2 regions of the Acetivibrio cellulolyticus CD2 genome follow, and region 2 is predicted to be linked to the other one. Evidence: riboswitches for the same ligand, from Rfam matches in the RefSeq annotation. Region 2 holds a riboswitch; the other holds the start of a gene.
What was found. Region 2 has a riboswitch for cyclic di-GMP ahead of ACECE_RS0211945 (transglutaminase-like domain-containing protein). Riboswitches for the same ligand answer to the same signal wherever they lie in the genome.
Positions count from the first base shown of each region.

Region 1: it holds a riboswitch for cyclic di-GMP, as region 2 does, so the genes downstream of both, ACECE_RS29440 (cellulose binding domain-containing protein) here and ACECE_RS0211945 (transglutaminase-like domain-containing protein) in region 2, are expected to answer to the same signal.

Region 1 is NZ_JH556657.1:509,238-520,113, forward strand. It holds gene clpA (ATP-dependent Clp protease ATP-binding subunit ClpA) at 1-1,971, opposite strand, end outside; gene ACECE_RS0214220 (ATP-dependent Clp protease adaptor ClpS) at 2,134-2,433, opposite strand; gene ACECE_RS0214225 (sulfite exporter TauE/SafE family protein) at 2,643-2,996, shown strand; gene ACECE_RS0214230 (sulfite exporter TauE/SafE family protein) at 3,012-3,407, shown strand; gene ACECE_RS29440 (cellulose binding domain-containing protein) at 3,653-6,007, opposite strand; cyclic di-GMP riboswitch class I at 6,114-6,197, opposite strand; gene ACECE_RS0214240 (hypothetical protein) at 6,619-7,662, shown strand; gene ACECE_RS0214245 (hypothetical protein) at 8,015-8,704, opposite strand; gene ACECE_RS0214250 (prealbumin-like fold domain-containing protein) at 8,869-10,638, opposite strand.
Region 2 is NZ_JH556655.1:33,310-44,185, reverse strand. It holds gene ACECE_RS0211950 (cohesin domain-containing protein) at 446-3,004, shown strand; gene ACECE_RS0211945 (transglutaminase-like domain-containing protein) at 3,139-3,981, opposite strand; cyclic di-GMP riboswitch class I at 3,998-4,083, opposite strand; cyclic di-GMP riboswitch class I at 4,172-4,256, opposite strand; gene ACECE_RS31110 (hypothetical protein) at 4,776-4,949, shown strand; gene ACECE_RS0211935 (hypothetical protein) at 5,057-5,413, shown strand; gene ACECE_RS0211930 (THUMP domain-containing class I SAM-dependent RNA methyltransferase) at 5,615-6,763, shown strand; gene ACECE_RS0211925 (response regulator) at 6,848-7,843, opposite strand; gene aroA (3-phosphoshikimate 1-carboxyvinyltransferase) at 8,152-9,420, shown strand; gene spo0A (sporulation transcription factor Spo0A) at 9,518-10,327, shown strand; gene ACECE_RS0211910 (HU family DNA-binding protein) at 10,447-10,725, opposite strand.

The DNA of each region.
Region 1 (10,876 bases), on a different contig from region 2:
GAATACTGCAATTTCGTCAAGTCTGTTTCTAAATTCAGGAGAGAATATTCTTTCAACTTCTTTAAGGATTGCACTTCTTTCAACACTTCGGCTGTCAAAGCCTATCATTGCCTTGCCAACTTCCCTTGCACCAGCATTGGAAGTCATTATTAATATTACATTCCTGAAATCAGCTTTCTTCCCGTTGTTATCCGTTAGGGTAGCATAGTCCATGATCTGAAGCAGGATATTATATATATCGGGATGGGCTTTTTCAATTTCATCAAGCAACAGAATGCAATAAGGTGTTTTCCTTATAGCATCTGTAAGAAGCCCGCCTTCTTCATATCCCACATATCCGGGGGGAGCTCCAATAAGTCTTGCAACGGTATGTTTTTCCTGATACTCGCTCATATCAAATCTGATAAGAGGAATTCCAAGTATTGAAGATAGTTGCTTACATAATTCGGTTTTTCCTACACCTGTTGGTCCCACAAAAAAGAGGGATGCTACAGGTTTTTCAGGTTCGTTAAATCCTGCTCTGGATCTTTTTATGGCACCTGTAACTGTGTCTATTGCTTTGTCCTGCCCAAATATCTCTTTCTTAAGCTTCTTATCAAGATTCTTAAGCTGCGAAATTTCGTTGCTTGAAACTGATTTTTGAGGTATTTTTGCTATAGAGGAAACTGTAAGTTCAATGTCTTTCTCTGTAATTGTAATGACTTTTTTATCATTTTCACAGTGAAGCCTCACATATGCTCCTGTTTCATCAATAACGTCTATAGCCTTGTCAGGCAGATGCCTGTCCTGAATATACTTAGCCGACAGTTCTGCTGCAAGTCTTAAGGATTCGTCAGTATATTTAACCTTGTGATAATCTTCATACTTGTCTTTAAGGCCTATGAGTATTTTATAGGTATCTTCAACATCAGGCTCAGGAACATCTATTTTTTGGAATCTTCTTGACAGTGCCCTGTCTTTTTCAAAGTATTTTTTGTATTCTTCATAGGTGGTTGAACCTATAAAACGCAAAGATCCCTGTGTCAGAAAAGGCTTAATTATGTTTGAAGCGTCCATTGCACCATCCGATACAGATCCAGCTCCTACAATGGTATGAATTTCATCTATATATACAATAGCTTTTTCCTGACTTTGTATCTCATTTAGCACCTTCTTCATACGTTCCTCAAAGTCCCCGCGATACTTTGTTCCCGCTAACATGCTGCCCATATCCAGATAGTAGATCTTGCTGTCCTTTAAGGATTTTGGTACCTTGTTTTCTACAATAAGCCTGGCAAGTCCTTCAGTGATAGCTGTTTTGCCGACTCCGGGGTCGCCAACATGAATAGGATTGTTTTTTAGTCTTCTTGATAGTACCTGTATTGTACGTTCGAGGATATCTTCTCTTCCGATAAGGGGATCTATCTTGCCTTTTTTAGCCTTTTCAACAAGATCTATTGTAAAGTTACTCAAGAATTCACTTTGTTCGGAGCTTGATTCCACTTCTTCATCATCGGTATATATGGAAGACTCCATACTATCTAGGAATGATTCATTTGTCTTAGGAACTAGAGAAACTCCATGTGAGATATATTTGAGGACATCTATTCTCTTTACACCATTTTTTTGAAGTATATAGCTTGCAAAGGACTCTTTCTCACTAAAAAGAGCAACTATAATGTCACCAAGCCTAATTATATCCTTACCTGAGGACATACAGTGATAAGCTGTTGATTGCATAATGCTGTTTACGCCTACAGATTCTATTGGATCAGTACCTTCAACTACAGGAATGTTTTCTCCAAAGAATTTAACCAGCTCATTTTTGATGATTTCAACGCTTGCTCCACAGCTTTCTATAATGGCTGCGCCTTCATTGAAAAAGAGTGAGGCATAAAGAATATGTTCAGGTGTAAAGTATTCATGTCCATTGTATTTAGCCTCATTGTATGCAGCCATTAAAACTCTGTTTGTTATATCATCTAATTTCATATAAAACCCCACCAATTCTAAGTATTAGGTATCATAAAACATACAGTTACACAATTTTGCAGAATAATGTTAAGCATATAGTTACTCCATATGTGCTTCAGAAACTCTAGAAACGAGTTCTGTTATGGGCACTTAAATAGCAACCTATATAGTTTTAACAATTTAATCTGGTTCCATAACTGTTACAAGTGGAAAATCTCTTTTTATAGCCATCTCTTCTACCTGAGCAATTTTGGTACATGCAATATCATAGGTATATGCACCTACAATACCTTTTCCCTTCTCATGAACATCAAGCATAATTTGCGTTGCGTCAGTAGGATTTTTGTGAAATACTGCAATAAGTACTTCTATAACAAATTCCATTGTAGTGTAATCATCATTTAAAAGTATTACTTTATACATTTTAGGTTTTTTAAACTCAATTATTGTATCATCTTTATAAACAACTTTTTCAGACATATTATTTCTCCCATAGCTAATAAATTCTTTGCCATATTCAATTTAAATTATAACAAATTGAGCTCAAAAAGTGCAACCAATAAACAAGGTATAATTATACAGGTAAATACCTCAAAATTTTAATGAATATAATTGATAAATTTAATAAGAATAAGAAAGGTGATTGTAAAGTGCATATAAATACTTGAAGTGTATATGGAGGAAAGCTTTTGAAAAAATATATCAAGTATATACTTATAGGGTTGGCGACAGGCCTAGCTAACGGCCTTTTTGGCTCGGGAGGGGGAACTATAGCTGTTCCAGCCATGGTTCTCCTTTTAAATGAGGAAGAGCATAAGGCCCATGCTACTGCCATTTCAATTATATTGCCGCTGACCGTTGTAAGTGCAATACTTTACATGTCCAATAATTTTATCAATTGGAATCTAACAGCTAAAGTTATGATTGGAGGGATTATAGGAGGCTATATAGGAGCTAAACTTCTTAATATATGCCCTTCAAACATATTAAGAAAAATCTTTGCAGTATTTATGATTGCTGCTGCTATAAGAATGATATTGTGATAAAGCGGAGGATTTATGATACTTTTTCTTATTGGTCTTATCTCGGGAATAATCAGTGGAATGGGAATTGGAGGTGGAACAATCCTAATTCCAGCATTGGTTATATTTGCAAATCCCGATCAACATATTGCCCAAAGTGTTAATCTTATATTCTTTATTCCTACAGCAGTTATAGCACTGATAGTACATATAAGAAACAAGCGCGTTGATTTCAAGGTGGCAATTCCTATAATTATTTTTGGTCTATTAGGTGCATATCTTGGTTCCCGACTTGCAATCAGGTTGCCTGGAATAGTCCTAAAAAAGTATTTTGGATTTTTTCTATTGGTACTTGGTGTCTGTGAGATAATCAGAAAGGATAAACAAAAGGTCTCGGAGAAAAAACTGAGGCAAGCTGGGCAAAGGTCGTAGGTGTATGATACGCTCTCTTCTAAGTAGACAATAAATAATAATGTTTGCTTGGAAGGGAGCATTTTCTATGCCAAATAAAAATAAGTCCAGCATATCGCGCGCTATATAGACAACGGTCCAATGGAATATAGCGTCTTTTTACAGAATAAAGTATCATAAAAATATCTCCAACCAAAAATCTTGGCTGGAGATATTTACCTGTCTACTTGACAGGGAGCGGTTCAGTACGACAGTCCATTATGCTTTTATGGCTCTGTACCACTTACTTTAGTACCGGATAAATATACTGTTACCTTAGTCCAGTCAACAAAATTTGTTGCTGACGAGTTGAAAGAATAATCGTTTGTCTGAGAGTAGTTTGACCAGTCGGATTTATTAAACCTTGAATGTATCTCTGTGCTTGCACCAGCGGCAAGACTACCTGCCCCTGAAGAGAAGCCGATTTCAAGGTAACAGTCTGCGGTTGTAGTTGGAGAACTCATACTTATGAATGACGAAGTTATGTTTGAATTTCCAGCCATAGCATAGTCAACAGTAAATTGTTGTGAAACTGAACTGTCAGCAGTATAGTAATATCTTATTTTTACAGTTGACAGATTAATTGGTGTTGACCCTGTATTTGTTAACTTGAACTTAGGAGTTATGCCGTTTAATGAAGAAGCTGTATTACCATTGAACATCTGTATGTTCAAGCTAGCACTGGATGAATTTGTAGATGTGGCAGCAACTGTAGGTGTAGGTGTAGCTACAGGTGTAGCTGTACGTGTAGGTGTAACTACAGGCGTAGCTGTACGTGTAGGTGTAACTACAGGTGTAGCTGTAGGTGTAGGTGTAACTACAGGTGTAGCTGTACGTGTAGGTGTAACTACAGGTGTAGCTGTACGTGTAGGTGTAGCAGTGACGGTTGTGCCACTACCTGATGGAGGAGTACCACTATTTAAGGTTCCTGAAAGATATACTGTTACTTTATCCGTATCAGCATAGGCCGTAGCTGTTGGATTGAAGGAGTAATCGTTTGATTGATTATAATTTGACCAGTCGGATTTATTGTACCTTGCCTGTATTTCAGTACTTGAACCAGCTGCCAAAGTGCCGGCACTCGATGAGAACCCGACTTCAAAGTAACAGTCTGTTCCAGTAACTGAAGGACTAACAGTTGTAAATGTTCCAGTTATGTTCGAGCTGCCAACTGAAGCAAAGTCAACACTAAATGATTGTGAAGCTGAACTGTCCATAGTATAGTAATATCTTATTTTTACAGTTGACAGATCAATTGCAGATGAACCTATATTTGTTAATTTGAACTTAGGAGTTATTCCATTTGTTGAAGATGATGTAGTACCATTGTACATTTGAATGTTCAAGATTTTATTAGATGATTGTGAAGTAGAAGTAGCAGCAACTGTTGAAGTAGGTGTAGCAGTTTTAGTAGGTGTAGCAGTTACTGTTGCAGTTTTAGTTGGGGTAGCAGCGGCGGTTGCGGTTACCGCAGCGGTTGCGGCACTGCCGGAAGGAATATTGCTATTCCTCTTTTCGTACAGCCAGTCTTTTACAAATTGGCCCATATGATCATTATAAGTTGAATCTCCGCTGGCATTGTTGGTCGAACCTGCAAGATCCCATGAGGAAACACGTGTTGAGAACATAACAGGTTTATAATCGTTGTCAAAAGTCCATGCGGTCCAGCTTATACCCTTGGTTTCCAAATAGTCCTTATATGCCTGACCGTAACTACTTACAGTACCTGTGGTAATTGAATCACCATCATGCTGGAATCCCCATTCAGTATTAAGGAAAGGAACTGAATTTGCTGCATTACCGAAGTTTGCATCCCATGCACTTGACCCACCATGAGTTGGATAATAGTGAGCGTTATAAACAATGTTACCACCTGTTACAGGACTGGTAGCAGCCTGGCCGAGGTTTTGTGACCATCTTGGTCCGCCTACGATAATGAGGTTATTAGGTGCGATCGTACGTATCATGTCTACCCAGCCCTGTGCAGTAGTTCGCCATGTGCTCCAACTATCAGGGTAAGTTGGTTCATTGAATAATTCGAATATTACATTAGGAGTATCCTTATATTTGTTTGCTATAAAAGTCCAGAATTCTCTTGTTTGTGTATCTTTATCCGTATAAGTATCAATGTAGTGCCAGTCAATTATACAGTACACTCCTTTGGCAATACATGCCTCGACAGCAGCTTTAAGATGATCGTCATAATATGAGTTGCTTGATTTACCATTATACCAGCAGTTTGTCCATCCGGCTTCACCATCAATAGCTGCTGGATAAACAGGTAGTCTGACTACTCTCGAATACCATCCGCTAGATTCATTAGTAGCCATGTTAATAAGGTCAACGGCTGTTTTGCCGCCCCTAAATGATCCCTGATGTTCAATAGCACCGATGTCAATTAGTGATACACCTCTTAAGACTACTGTATTGCCGCCGGGGTCTTTAATGTACTTTCCGTCTACATGAAGCCAAGGAGTTGGAATTGAAGCATTACTTGGAGATGGTGAGATAAAAATGAATCCAAAAGTGAAAAGAAAAACAAAAATGGCTAGTGCTGCAAAAATTCTTTTTGCATTTTTCATAAACATTCTCTCCCTTCAAATTTCCTATACTAACAAATACTCATTTAGAAGGGGCAATGAAGCTTTGGAGATCATTGGAGAAAACCCAAAAAATAAAACTATCATTTTCGGCAACTCGGCTGTCTTAGTCAAAGACCTTAGACCCGTAGCTTTGTGTCACTGGTTTTCACCAGGTTTACCATTTCAAATGATGTTTTGTTAATATAGATTTCATTATAGCATATTATGGAATCGATTTTAATAGGCTATTAGTACTAGATTAGGACTCAAATACTAGATTAGGACTCAAATACTATATATGACAAACGCTAAAGTTAAATCTATATAGCACTTAAACGTTATCTACTATATATAAAAAACATCCTTTAAATTTAGTTGGAATCATCATAAAAAAGTGTTGCTTTATTATCAAAAATGGCATATAATTACAAGTACAAAATTCAAACTATACATATTATTGTCACACCGCTCTAAGAAATTCTTTTATAAAGGTATTGGCATTTTTTATGTTATAAGTTATAATTATTATGTAGTATGACATAAGTATAATATGAATTTACAATTAATCATATCTATGTTGTTTCGTTTGTTTAAATTTAAGGGGTGGTTTCATGGATAATAAAAAAGACATTTTGAGGGTGACCATGAAAGATATTAATTTACTTCCAGAAGACATTTTAGCTGCGTCGTCAAATTCTATGGAGAAAAGAAGAACTCAAAGCGAAGTTAATGAAAGTGAGAAAGTTACTAACGAGTCTGACTCTAAAGTTCCGCCTGCACAATCGGAAAAGAGTAAGGAAGGCGTAGTAACACTTTCTAAAACCTTAAAAGATAATCTGATAGATAGTATACATCAGAATTCTGACAGGGCTACTAGTTTTTTGAATTCATTAAAGAAGGATAAAATTAGAAATCTTGAAAGGATTTTAGGTGTTGACAAAAAGGATTTATCTTTTTCAAACAAAAAGAATTATATTTACAGTACAGGTTCTGGAAGGATGGTTATAATAGACCGTGATATCTGGGGAGAACCATGCACCGTTACCGTTAAAGAAGCTAATGACGTTGCAATAAGACGTGTCAAGTTTTTTGAGGATGAACCATTCTTGTTCCCGGTATTTAATGAAAAGAATTTGACTGGCGATGTTATACATATGGATGATAATGAAATTTGGTATTTGTATAAAGATGAAGCAACTATCGTTTTATTTAAAAATGATAAACCAGATTTCCTTAAAGTATCCCTTAAAAATTTTAAGAATATAAATAACAAAAAAGCTTTACATACCTATTTGGATAGCTCTAAGATGCTTTATCTTGATAAGAAACTACATGCGCTATTAATTGAAGATAGAAATATTCAAGTTGAGGATATAATTAAAATAAGAGCTGGGTATGCAGTGTATAAAAATACCAGCAGGACATATAAAGTGTTGTTGTTTGATGAGTTCAGACAATTGTATGATGAGTTTACATTCAGTAAGCTTCCTTCAGTTAGGGAAGATGGTTGGGATGTGTTGTTTTCTAAGGATATAGTTGATTATGTAAAAGCAAACAATTATTCCTTTGAGAATTTCAGACAGGATGACGGGCACATAGAGTATTGGCAAAATATTGGGGCAAAAAGAGTTTGTGTTTTAAGATGTAAAATTTAAGTATAGTTTATAATTTATTAGTTTAGAGAATGTGATTCTTATCGCATTCTCTTTTTAATTATAGGCCCTTGGAGTGAAATGAAGATGCGAAATCGAGAAAGAGTTTAATTTGAGTGGACATGGATATTTTGACATGACTGCTTAAGATAATTACCATGCAGGAAATCTTAGTGATATAGATTATTCTAAGGATTCAGTAAAAGAGAGTATGAAGAATCTTCCTAAATTAGGTTAAGCCTTAGCCTCTGTAAAAAACTAATTTGTGAAAAAATTCTTCTTATATTAATGAATTAGCTACGGCAAGTTGCCGTAGCTAATTTTATTTAATTTTTTTGAGCTTTTTATCAAGCAGTTATCTTTGAACAAACCTTAATTCCATCCAGTCAAAAGCTATCCAGTCATTAGGGCCTGCATTTGAAGTATTCTCAATTACTACTCTGTTGTTTCGTCTCAAGTTTGAAATATTGAAGGTCAAATTTCTCCAGTTGTCAAACCTTTGTCCTGCTGGACGCCCGTGTTCAAGTTGAAGTCTTCCTGTATGGACTATTGTTCCGTTTATGGTTATACGTGCAGAGTAGTTGTTAACCGGTACGTTTTGATGATCGTCAAGTACTGCGCGAATTATAAGTTGTGCTCTTAGGTTTCCCGGGACAAATAGGAACGGTGGAACTGAGAAATTCCATGTGCCTCTGTTACCTGTGTACAATATGTCCGCATTACCACTTGGATTGCCATAATTGGGGTAACCGGTAAGCTCCTTAAACAATGTTATATTTGTTTGCGCAGGTGGGTCACTTAATACTGGGTTTGGTTGACGCTCCTGTGAGTTGGGAAAATTTATCTCATTAGTACCTTCGTTTTCGAGCTCTTCAAACATAGGGCTTCCTTCATTATATAAAGGCATTGTCTGAGGTGTATAGTTAGGATTTTGATAAGGTGCAATAGGATTAACTACCGTAGGCATATAAGGTGAATATGTTGACGGTTGGTTAAAACTGCCGGTATTTTGCGAGACAAAGGGACAACTATAATAAGGTAACATAAATATGATTCCTCCTTCTGGTACACTGTTTACATAAGTACATTACCTTATATATTATTCAAACTTTGGCTATTTTGTTACTGAGCCTTCTATAATTATGTATTTTTAATATTTGCAGCATGATTTTTTGGAAAAGTATATAATATAGTATTGTCATCAAGCTGTTAATTGGTTAGTTCTTTGTTTTTCTGTGGAACCCTTATTGTATATCTGGTAACATAATCTGATGAAATGCTCATTTCAAATACTTGGGGAAGTACATAGCTTGCGGGAAATTTCGATTCGGAGAATCCGGTCTTGTAAGTGCCTTGGGGCAGTTTAAACACTGCAATCCCATTTTCGTTTGTTACTGAATAATATTTTACAGCTTTTGAATCTGAAGAAACGAGGGAATTGTCATTCGGTTCCGAGTCTTGGTCCGTTTCGATATTTATTTTTTCTTCCAAATATAATTCTACATTTTTAACAGGCATGTTATCCTCATCTAGTACTTCTACTTCTCCAATGCCATTAGAGGGTTCTTCTTTTGCTTTCTTATCCATATTGACAGTTAGGATTGTGGTTCCTGCTGTTTTTAACTCGTAAAAGAAAGGTGATGGCAAATTGTACTCGTCAAGAGGGGTGAGAGAAGAAAAGCTAAGATGGAACGTTCCCTGACCGAGGGTAAATTTTGTAGAACCATCTTTGTCAGTTATTCCTGCAATGTTAAAATGCTTTTCAGGTACTTTCGATTTTCCGATTGCATTAATTTGTATATCAGGTATTGGTTGACCTGTTGAGGTGTCTACCAGTTTTACTTGAAGAGTGTAAAGTGTATCATTTTTTGCTGATATAACTTGTATGACTGTATTCTTATTAGTAAGCTTTGATACAACATTTGAAAAACTGTTGGAGTCATAACCGCTTTTGAAAGCGTACAAATTATAGCCCATTCCTGATACAATTGAAACTGTTACAACAGTCATAACACCGTACTTCAGAATGTTTTTGGATTTTGCCGGAAGTCTTGAAGCGAGAGCTTTAATAACTTTAACTATCTTTGCAAACTTAGCATAGAAGGAATGAATTACTATGGACAATAAGGGGAAAAGTATGCCGAGTATAAAGCAAAAAAATGACACCGGAAATAATAAATCGTTAATATATGATAGAATAAGCTCAGACTTTAATGGTATGGACATAGTAAACAGATATATGTTATCAGGTAATATCTTATTCAAATAGACAAATAGGACTATTGCAAGTGCCAGATTAAAAATTCCGCAAAAGAACAGTGCCAAAGTAAGCCATCTGATAACTATCTTAGACTTTCTGAATACAAGAAAGATTAATAGTAACATTAATGCGGCAGATAGTATTGATAAAGTGGTAAGATGTGAAATCACAAAGTAGATAAATTTGACCAGAGTTAACTGATCCAATATATCTGTTCTGTTTAGTGTTAACAGTATGGCATGCAGGTTTATTTTTCTTATTTGACCGGATACCTGTGAAGTATCAATAGAATCGGTAGCGGTGTTTTGCACGGATTTTTCATTTGTTAACGGTGTATCCAAATCAATATAAAGGTCGGGGAGATATTTTCTTTCTCCTCTGAAGTATTGGAAAATTTGTTCGGTTACTGAGTCTATGTTCATTTTGATCATTTCAGAAGAAGTTGAATTTTCAAGAATTTTATAAATTTCTTTATGCTGACTGCTCGGCTCAGATGATTGAGTTTTTAAGTTGCCAAAGGCATCGCTTATATAGGTAGTAATAAGATCGTCAACGTATGAGTAAACATTGTTTTTGCTAAGCAGTTTTTGATGGTATTGGGATGACATGAGGGTACTATTTAAGTCTATTGACAAAATAAAAGTAAATAGACAAAGGCTGGTAAGAAATATAGTAAATACAAATAAAATGTTTTTTAGAACTTTTGCAAGAACTTTCATTTAATCCTCCAAATATAAAATGTTAGTTGTCAATATATTCATATAAAAAATTCAAAAATTTTAAGAATTTTTAGGAAAATATTTATTTGAATTATATTATATCACTAAATTATAATATGAACTTAAGTAAAATGTGGCAAATAAAAATTATAGATATTTAAATTTAGGTATGTTATAATTTAATTAGCAATTCTGTAAAATTTCATGTAATGCATTTTCAAATGCTTTTTAAAATTAT
Region 2 (10,876 bases):
TTTTCTAAGAGGTAAGGAAGTTTTTTGTTACTTGAATATGGAACAGTTTTGATATATAATAACATTATAAGGAAATATTATATAGGTTATTAATGGGGGAGTTTTAAGATTAGAGATAAATCATTATTTGATGGGGTGTAGTTCTTAATTATATTTGTATTTCTTTACGTAGTAATCGGCCTACCATATCATTAAAATGTTGCTATACCTATTCTTGATTTATAGGTCCTATCTGAAAAAACTCAGTATTGATCCCTTGAAAGGCTAAATAGATTACAAATTTGAAACTATGGTATTATGGAGAACGAGCAGAATTTTTGATTGGTTTACATGCTATTTGGCAATCAAATAAGCAAAGTTGACTATCTATTCTTATTGCTTGTCATCTCTAAATATAGTACCTTAATAAATATTCAATTTTTTATCTTTGTGGGAGGAATGTATAATGAAAAAAGCAATTAGTGTAGCTACCATTTTTCTATTGTTGACAACAATGTACTTTCAAATGTTTTTGCAGGTAAATGCAAGCGATGAGTCTTATATAACAATGGATCTTAATAAAACATCCATAGAGCTAGATGATATAATAACCGCGACAATTAAGATAAGTAATATTCAAAAATTCGCTGGATATCAAGTTAATATTAAATTCGATCCAGAAGTACTTCAGGCTGTAAATCCCATATCAGGTAAAGAATATCAGAGTTCTACAATGCCACTACCAGGTGATTTGTTAAATAATTCTGATTTCTTAAGTTTTTCTAAAGCAGTAAATAATTTAGATAATGGAGAACTTAACATCTGTAAATCATATATAACCCTTGAAGCCTATAAGAATAGCGGGACGGAAGAGAGTACTGGTTCTATTGCCATTATAGGCTTTAAAGTTTTGCAGGAAAAGGACACTACTATTTCCTTTGCCGATTGTACTACTATGCCCAATGGTATAACGGGTACTATATTATTTGACTGGGATGGAAGTAGGATAGCCTCCGGGTATGAAATAAAACAACCTTCAGATATTAAGGTTAAAGTACCTCCAACACCTACAGAAACAAAAGTAGTTACACCTACAATAACCAAAACAGCGACACCTACAGCAACAGCAACACCAACACCAACAGCAACAGCAACACCTACAGTAACGAAGACAGCGATACCTACAGTAACGAAAACAGCAACACCAACAGCAACACCAACAGCAACACCAACAGCAACAGCAACACCAACTACAACTAACAGTTACATATCAATAAAGTTAGATAAGACGTCAGTTGTTGTTGGAGATATAATTAAGGCATCTATACAGATAAACAATATTAATAATTTTGCAGGATATCAGGTTAATATAAAATATGACCCGACAATTTTGCAGGCTGTAAACTTTAATACGAAAAGTCCTTTTAAAATTAGCACACTTCCATTAGATGGTAGTATATTGCTTAATTCTAATTATAGTCCTTTTGCATACGCTGATAATCATGTTGACAAAGGAATTCTCAATTTCAGTAAGGCTTATTTGGGACTTGAAGGATACAGGACAGGTGGGGTGGCTGAAACGTCAGGGGTTTTAGGGGTTGTTGGGTTTAAAGTATTAAAAGAGGGTACTACAACTGTTAAGTTTGAAAATGCAGATAGCATTTCAAATGGAATAAGTGGTACTCTGCTTAGTGACTGGTACGGAAATCGCATATACTCTGGGTATTCTGTTAATCAACCAAGTAGTATTAAAGTTGTATCTGCTTCAGCAACACCTACACCAACCAAAACTATAACACCTACACCAACCAAAACTATAACACCTACACCAACCAAAACTATAACACCAACTGTAACACCAAATGGATTCCAAGTAAAAATTGGTTCGTATGTAGCAAACTATGGTGATGAAGTAACGGTGCCTGTGAAATATGTAAACGTACCTGCTAAAGGAATCAGTACAACGGACATGACAATTATATATGATAAAAATATGCTCAAATATTTAAGTGGAGAAGTTGGAAGCATAGTTTCAAATCCTAATACAAACTTTGGAATAAATAAAGAAGCAGATGGTAAGTTAAAGGTATTGTTCCTTGACTATACAATGAGTGATGGCTATATTAGTTCTGATGGAGTGTTTGTAAAGCTCAAATTTAAAGTAATAAGTTCTGCAAGGACATCTACTAGTATAACAGTAAATGATGCATCCTTTGGAGATAAAGATCTGAAAAGTGTACGTGCAACATTATATTCTGGGACTCTTACTTTAAATAGTGGAGTGACTGTAACTCCAACAAGTACTGTAACTCCAACAAGTACTGTAACTCCAACAAAGACTACGTCAGTAAAAACAACACCAAACAGTGGTACTGTTGTAGAACCTACTGAGGATATACCTGCTGGTGTTAAAACTGGAGAACATAAATCATATCTTAAGGGATATACTGACAATTGTTTTAGACCAAAGAAGGAGATAACAAGGGCAGAAGCTGCAGTTATAATTGCAAAATTCGTTGATGTAGGTAGCTCAGCAAATTCTAATAATGTTAATTTCCCAGATGTCACCAATAAACATTGGGCAAAAGAGTCTATTGAACTTGTTACTAAGGTTGGATTGTTTAAAGGATATCCTGATGGTAGTTTTAAGCCCGATCAGACAATAAAAAGAGGTGAATTTGCAGCTGTTATTTACAACTTGCTTGATCTTGATGCAAGTACAGGCTTGAGTAATAATTTTACCGATATAGATGACCATTGGGCAAAAAGCTTTATACTAAAGCTTGCTAATTTACGATATATCAATGGTTATTCCGATGGGACTTTTAAGCCAGATAATAAAATTAAACGCGATGAGTGTGTCGTTTTGGTTAATAGGGCTTTAAATAGAGGGCCACTGAATGGTGCAACATTAGATTTCACTGATGTACCTAAAAACTATTGGGCATTTAAAGATATTGCAGAAGGATCTTTAGATCATAAGTATTATATAAATTCAGATGAGGAAGAAGTTATTATAAAATAATTTGGGTATATAAGCTAAATTGATATTGATACAACAACGTAATATTAATAGTTAATAATGAAATAGAAAAGCTGCCCTAAAGTATATAAATAGTTACTTTTGGGGCAGCTTTTCTATTTGCTATCATTAATTTATTAGTATTCAGAAATCTTTTCATGGTCTGTATAAAAGTCGCTATTATCAAAATAATTTGTGTTGAGACTATGTGCGAAGGTTGTATCTACATTAACCCAGCGATTTTCTTCAGGGATATATATTTCATTCCAGGCATGGAGTTCCTTTCGATAGGGATTAACAAAGTTTCCTTTTATAACTTTTACCTGTAGTCCAACTGCTCTTCCTAGAGCGGCTACTAGTGTAGAATAATCATAACATACGCCAGTTTTAGTTTTTAGGGTTATCACGGCGCCATAGTCATTATCAAAATTTTTATTGATTTGCCTTAAATACTTATCATAATCATATTCAATGTTTTTTGCTACCCAATTGTATATTGATAATGCTTTATCTTTTTCGGTTGTTGAATATTGTGTAATACTTTTGGCAAGTGCAATGATTTCTTCATTATTACTTTCAACATGTTTGGTTGGAACCAAAAATCGATTAACATCTATTGTGTTTTCAACTTCTAAAGTAGGTCCATAAGAGTAGGTTCTATCGTATTCATGAACAACGACGGAAATTTTATACTTTCCTTTACCATCGATAAGCCATATTTCTTCTTTATATTTCCCTTTGGTTAGTGATACATCATACCAAGTTGACGTGTCGTCCTTCGAAACAATGATTTTGATTTTGCTTTTATAAGTATTGCCGGTAAGAACAACTTTGCCTTCAACTGATGTAGGAAGCGTTTCGAGTACTACACCATTAGAGACAATTAAATGGGTTTGAGTGTCACCAAAAGCTTGTACGGAATTCAGACAAATAGTGATGACAATACTAATTAGTAGTAAGTATCTTAGGCTTTTTTTCATAATTATTCCTCCCTTATTCGGTAACTCAGCCATCATAGTAATGAAACCCGTAGACCTGTAGTTTTGCGTCCTCAATTTTCATTGAGTTTGCCATTTTCGAAAGGGTTATAAGGTTAAGAAACAGAACAACTAAAAAAGCCCTTATTGGGATTACCAATAAGAGCACTTAAGAGTTCTAGTCTCTTAAACACTTGGCAACCCGGCTGTCGTAGTCAAGCGACCGTAGACCCGTAGTTTTGCGTCTCTATCTTTCGATAGATTTGCCTTTTACAAATGATTGCAAATTAAATTGTTCTTAATACTATTATACTATAAAACCAAACATAATTCAATGCTTTAAAAAAATTACATGCTTGAGTTGAATGAATAAATCCAGTGCTTTTCAGAATAGACATTTTTTTAAATGTATGATTTCCAAGATAAGTATGCACTAGAAAAAGTTCAATAAAGAACAAACTTTGCATATTTGTATCTACATATATAATTATATAATTTTTAAAGTTGATTATATATAGTAAATTAGTTTCATTTTCTGTGATTCAAAGTTACTACTAAATATAAGACTGTTTTCAGCTAAGAAATAGTATACATACTGTAAATGCTAGAAGAGATAGATTTAATTTTATTTAGGGAAATAATTGAATATATGGCTTATTGGATTTAGAATGGGAAAAGGTTGCTTATAATCTTTGATATAATGATATAAATGTATGAACTTTTTAGCAGGTTTCGACGTCTAATTATAGTGTTAGTAAATATGAATTTGAAAAGTGTTTAAGGGGGATCGGCTACATATGAAAGGGTATAGCTATACTGAAATTGGGATGCTTTTAGGAGCTGCAATGGGAGGGGCGATTGCGGTTTTAGGGTTTTCAATTTGGAATAGTTTAATGTCATATATTTTAGTTGGTTTTTCAATATTATTAGGAATATTTGCAGGTAAAATTGTAGAAAAAAAGCGAATGTAGAATTTGTATGGTTAAATAAAATTCTGCTAAATATAATTTGAATAATTGCACAGAAAGTAATAAACAGAGTTAATATTTGAAATAATAGATTCATCACATTAACATGAATGGAGGAATCTATCATAGCTACTAATGAGTATAATGAAGCAATAAGCCTGGTAAACGAGCTTGAAGATATGGAAAAACGTATATGTAATTTGCCTAATGTATTTGCAGAAATATTAAAAGATGAGATAAATGCAAATGATGAGCAAAGATTATTTAACGGGTTTAAAAGAATTATAAAAAAATATTCCCAAGATACAAAAGGGCAAGAAGTTATGGATGAAATGATTAGGGTATTGTGCGGTGGAGCATCTATATATGAAATACTTCAAGTAACCAAGGAGGAAAGCATAGACCCAACATTGTCGACAGGAATAACAGTAGAGAATCAATGCCATGTTGACAATATAGACCAATAAAAAACACAAAATTAGCTATGGGAGCAGCACAATAGTCAAACATCTCTTAATGTATAAAGAAACCTTTTGATGTAGACTTATTATGGATATTCTATAGCTGATTTTATTTATATTTAAAAAAATTTATTGTTTATAATAATTCCAATGGATATAATAAATACTGCCAAGTAACAAATATGAATAGACTTGAGGTATGATTATATGGGGAAAATACATCTTATTGCAACATCTGCTTTTGGAATAGAGGCAGTTGTAGGTAGGGAACTTGAAAAGCTTGGATATAGCGATCAATATGTAGAAAACGGAAAAGTTACTTTTTCTGGTGATGAAAGTGCAATTTGTAAAACGAATTTGTGGCTTAGAACAGCAGACCGTGTATTATTGAAAATGGGAGAGTTCAAAGCTTTATCTTTTGATGAGCTATTCGAACAAACAAAAGCACTTCCATGGGAGCAGTGGATACCCGAAGACGGAGAATTTCCGGTGGATGGTAAATCTGTTGACTCAAAACTTTTTAGTATTTCTGACTGTCAGGCTATTGTAAAAAAGGCTATAGTTGAAAGGCTTAAGCAGAAGTATAAATGCGAATGGTTTAAGGAAACAGGTCCGCGATATAGGGTTGAAGTGTCATTGCTTAAAGATATGGCGACATTAACAATCGATACTAGCGGGTCAGGGCTTCATAAAAGAGGCTATAGGAAGCTTGTAGGAGGAGCCCCGCTAAAGGAGACAATGGCTTGCGCTTTAATCCAAATCAGTAGATGGAGACATGATCGGACACTTTTTGATCCATTTTGTGGTTCGGGAACTATTCCGATTGAAGCAGCTATGATTGGTTTGGATATTGCTCCAGGTCTAAACAGGGAGTTTGATGCTGAAAAATGGCCTAATATACCAAAGGCTCTTTGGTTGGATGCCAGAAAAGAAGCACGAGGGATGATTAAGGTTGATAGAGAGCTAAAGATTCAAGGTACTGATATTAGTGAGGATGCTATAAGCCTTGCCAGATACCATGCAAAGATGGCGGGGGTAGATAAGTATATACATATTCAGAGAATGCCTATGTCAGAAATCAGTTCTAAAAACAAATATGGCTTTATCATCTGTAATCCACCTTATGGCGAGCGCCTTGGAGAGATAAAAGAGATTGAAAAGCTGTATAAGGAAATGGGAACGGTATTTGGTTCATTGGATACCTGGTCACATTACATTTTATCTTCACATCCCGAATTCGAAAAGCTTTTTGGCAGGAAAGCAAATAAGAAAAGGAAATTGTATAATGGTAGGATTCTATGTAACTACTATCAGTTTTATGGGCCACCGCCACCAAAAAACAGCAGGATTGAGTGATAATACAATAAAAGAAGAAATAAGGCTTGCTTGAATGTAATCCCTTTGAATGTGCCCCGTATGCTCTAGAAAAAATGCGGGGCATTAGTTAAACTTCTTGTAGCTTTTTCTTGCGTGATCAAGTGTGTTCAAACCAATATAAGTGATTTTTTCAAGCATTATTTTGTCTTCAACTATTTTTAGCGCTTTCTCCATAAGCGCTTGAAAGTTTTTGCCGTCATGGGGGAAGGTAGTATGGACGGTGTAGAAGTAGTCATTAGGTAGGTTCAAACTATTCAGCCCATCAATCAGGCTATCCTTTATTTTGATCATTACCTTATCAGCTCCTTGGGCGTTTGTAAAAGGTAGTATGACTAATATATCCTTGCCGTCATTGAAGATAACTGTATCGGTGGATCTTGAAGCTGATTTGACTTTTTCTATGGCCATTTGGTACGCTTTTTCCTTTTGAGAGTGAGAAAGCGTTTTTTTACTCTCTGAGGAAACTTTGTTTATATCTATATGGGTTATAAATACTATTGATAAATTTTGATTTGCTCTTGAAGCTATTTTAAATTCTTTTGCAATATAGTCTTCAACAGACATAGTAATAACATTTGCACTATTTAGATTATAACTGAATTTGTTTTCGATTTTTAAGGTACTTCTTATTGAGTTTTCGAGGCGCTTGGTTTGGTAAGGCTTAATAATAAAGTCACTTACATTGAATTTGAGTGCGTATTTTTTATATTCAATGTTATCAGATTTTGTTATAATTATTATTGGTGTGTTTGAGGTGACTGCATTTTTTCTAAGAGAAGAAATAACTTCAAAGCCTTCGCTCTCAGAAGGAAAAGAAATATCAATAATTATCAGAGAAAAATTAGACAAGTCGTGAATAACATGATAATACATTTTCATGCTGTCAATTTCAGTAAAATTAAACTCTCCAATATTATCGAAGGTTATCTTTACTTTTTCTCTTTCATATTCAGAATAATCAATAAGCAATACTGTTCCATCCATATGATCAAAAGTCCTTATTATAATATTTGATAAGCCATATAATACCAAGTTAAAGCTTGTACAATATACATACATTAACACACCTATATATATATTCTAACACAAATTACAAATCCATTGTAGTACCCAATCCTTTTTATTGGATAGCCCAAGTTATTTTTCAGCATTCCTAACCTGAATATTTCTTATCTTTCAGGTATTAAAAGTGTTGAGTGATTACATAGCTTACCACTTTGCAGAGGCATTTGCTATTCTATTAGTTATGAGTGAATAGTTGCTATTTTAGAATTATATGATAATATAATAACAAGGGACTTGGCAATAATTAGCTTTCAAATCCCTAAATAGATAAATTAATGTAGCATGGTAGAAGGGAGTTTTATATGATATTAAAAGTCAGAAAATCAAAGGTAAATGGAAGAGTAAAAATACCGGGGTCAAAATCCCATACGATAAGAGCTCTTTTTATGGCTAGTCTTGCTGGAGGAGAATCACAAGTATATAATCCACTTATTTCAAGTGATGCACTGTCAGCAGTTGAGGTCTGTAAAGCTTTAGGAGCTCAAATAGATAAGCTTGATAACAAATATACTATTAAAGGTTTTAATGGAAGTCCATGTACCCCTGCGGATGTTATAAATGTAGGTAACTCAGGGACTACTTTAAGACTTGGGGTTTATTTAGCAGCATTAGGAGAAGGATATACTGTTTTTACAGGTGATTATCAGGTCCGTAGAAGACCATTGGGGCCACTCATCAAGGCAATTAATAACCTTGGAGGAGAGGCATTTGCAACTAGAAATAACGATATGGCACCAGTAGTGGTCAGAGGGAAACTAAAAGGTGGAAAAACAGAGCTTGATTCTGTCACTTCTCAATTTCTTTCTTCAATTCTAATCAGCTCTCCTTTAGTTGATAAGGACACAGAAGTAAATATTACGCGCCTAAATGAAATACCTTACGTTGATATAACAACGTGGTGGATGGATAAGCTAGGTATAAAATATGAAAACAACGAATACAAGTCTTTTTATATTCCGGGAAATCAAAAGTATCAGCCATTTAATGTAACTATACCTGGAGATTTTTCATCGGCAACATTTTTTGCTGTTTTAGCGGCCATTTCAGGTGAGGAGTTTGTGCTGGAAAATCTTGATATAACAGATCCGCAAGGGGATAAAGAGGTGTTTTCAATACTGGAAGACATGGGAGCAAAAGTAACACGGGGAAGAGATAGTATTATAATTAAAGGTGATACTCTTACTGGTATGGACATAGATATGAATGCTATTCCCGATGCACTTCCTGCTATGGCTGTTGCAGGGTGTTTCGCAAAGGGGGAGACAAGATTATTAAATGTTCCTCAAGCAAGGTTAAAAGAAACTGACAGGATTCATGTTATGTGTGAACAGCTTGGCAAAATGGGTGCGAATATAGAAGAATTGGAAGATGGCCTTATTATTCGTGAGAGTAAACTTAAAGGCTGTCAGGTTAATGGCTGTGATGATCACCGAATTGTTATGTCTTTAGCAATAGCCGGGTTAAACAGTGAGGGAGAAACAATAATAGATTCGGCAGAAGCTATCAATGTGACATTTCCTGAATTTGTGAGCAATGTAAGTAAATGTGGTGGCGAAATAGAATTTTATTAATGAAATTTAGAGAAAATTGTATTATTTTAGTGCATTTTATATTATAATTAATTAGGGAGATTACCAAAAGAGGTTTATTTATTAAAGGGAGTATGAAATGAAAGATAAAATTACAGTTTTAATTGCAGATGACAATGTGGAATTTGAAGAATTATTAAAGGAATATATGGACCAGTACGACGATATAAGTGTTGAAGGTATTGCTAAGGATGGAATGCAGGCTTTAGAAATGATTAAATCTATAAAGCCTGATGTTGTTGTTCTTGATGTTATTATGCCAAACATTGACGGAATAGGTGTTTTAGAGAAACTGGCAACGCAGCAGATGGATCGGAAGCCTCTTTTTATTATGTTATCGGCAATTGGTCAGGATGTGTTTGTCCAAAAGGCAGTATCATTGGGTGCAGAGTATTACATTATAAAACCTTTTGACGTTGAGGTTCTAGTTACTAGAATAAGGCAGCTATATGAGGAAAAATATCTTTCGGCTTTTTCCTATAAGCCAGTAAATAAAAATATGGAGTTTGCTAACGCTGATGCTTTAGATCGTACATATGATATTGAAGTGGAAGTTACAAATCTGATGCATGAGGTTGGAATACCTCCGCACATGGCGGGCTACCAGTACTTAAGGGAAGCGATTGTGCTAACTGTGAAAAATCCAAAGATGTTTAGTTCAATAACAAAGAGTTTGTATCCTGCTGTTGCTGATAAATTTAATACTTCGTCGCAAAAAGTGGAAAGAGCGATAAGGAATGCAATTGAAAGTGCATGGGCAAGGGGAAATCTTGATACTATAGATTCTTTGTTTGGATATACAATTAACTATACAAAGGGTAAACCTACAAATTCTGAGTGCATTGCAATGATGTCAGATAAGATCAGAATTTCAATGGGAATCAGGTAATACTTGGTTTTTCTGAGTGAGTTTCATTTAGTAATACTTATTTAATAATTTATTAATTAAAAAATATTGAAGTCCTGTCTACAACTAGACAGGACTTCAATATTTATCAATAATATTTATTACTTTTTATTAATAATATCTTTTAGGCCTTTACCTGCTTTAAATACAGGAGCCTTTGATGCTGGGATTGTGATTTCTTTTTTAGTTTGTGGGTTTCTTCCCTTTCTAGCAGCCCTGTTTCTTACTTCAAAAGTACCAAAGCCAACAAGCACAACTTTATCGCCTTTTTCAAGAGTTTCTTCAACTGATGAGATTAAAGCGTTTAAAGCAGCTTCACTGTTCTTTTTGTTTAAACCAGATTTTGAAGCAATTGAGTTTACCAATTCTGTTTTGTTCATGTACACAACCTCCTATATTTGGAATTCGACAATATTTTATAATGAAAATAGCGGAAAGTCAAGCCATTCCTGATAAATTAGTGGTTTTAAGCAAAATTTTTTTAATATGGGTATATTTATCTTGAAAATTAAATCAATTATGTGTATAATG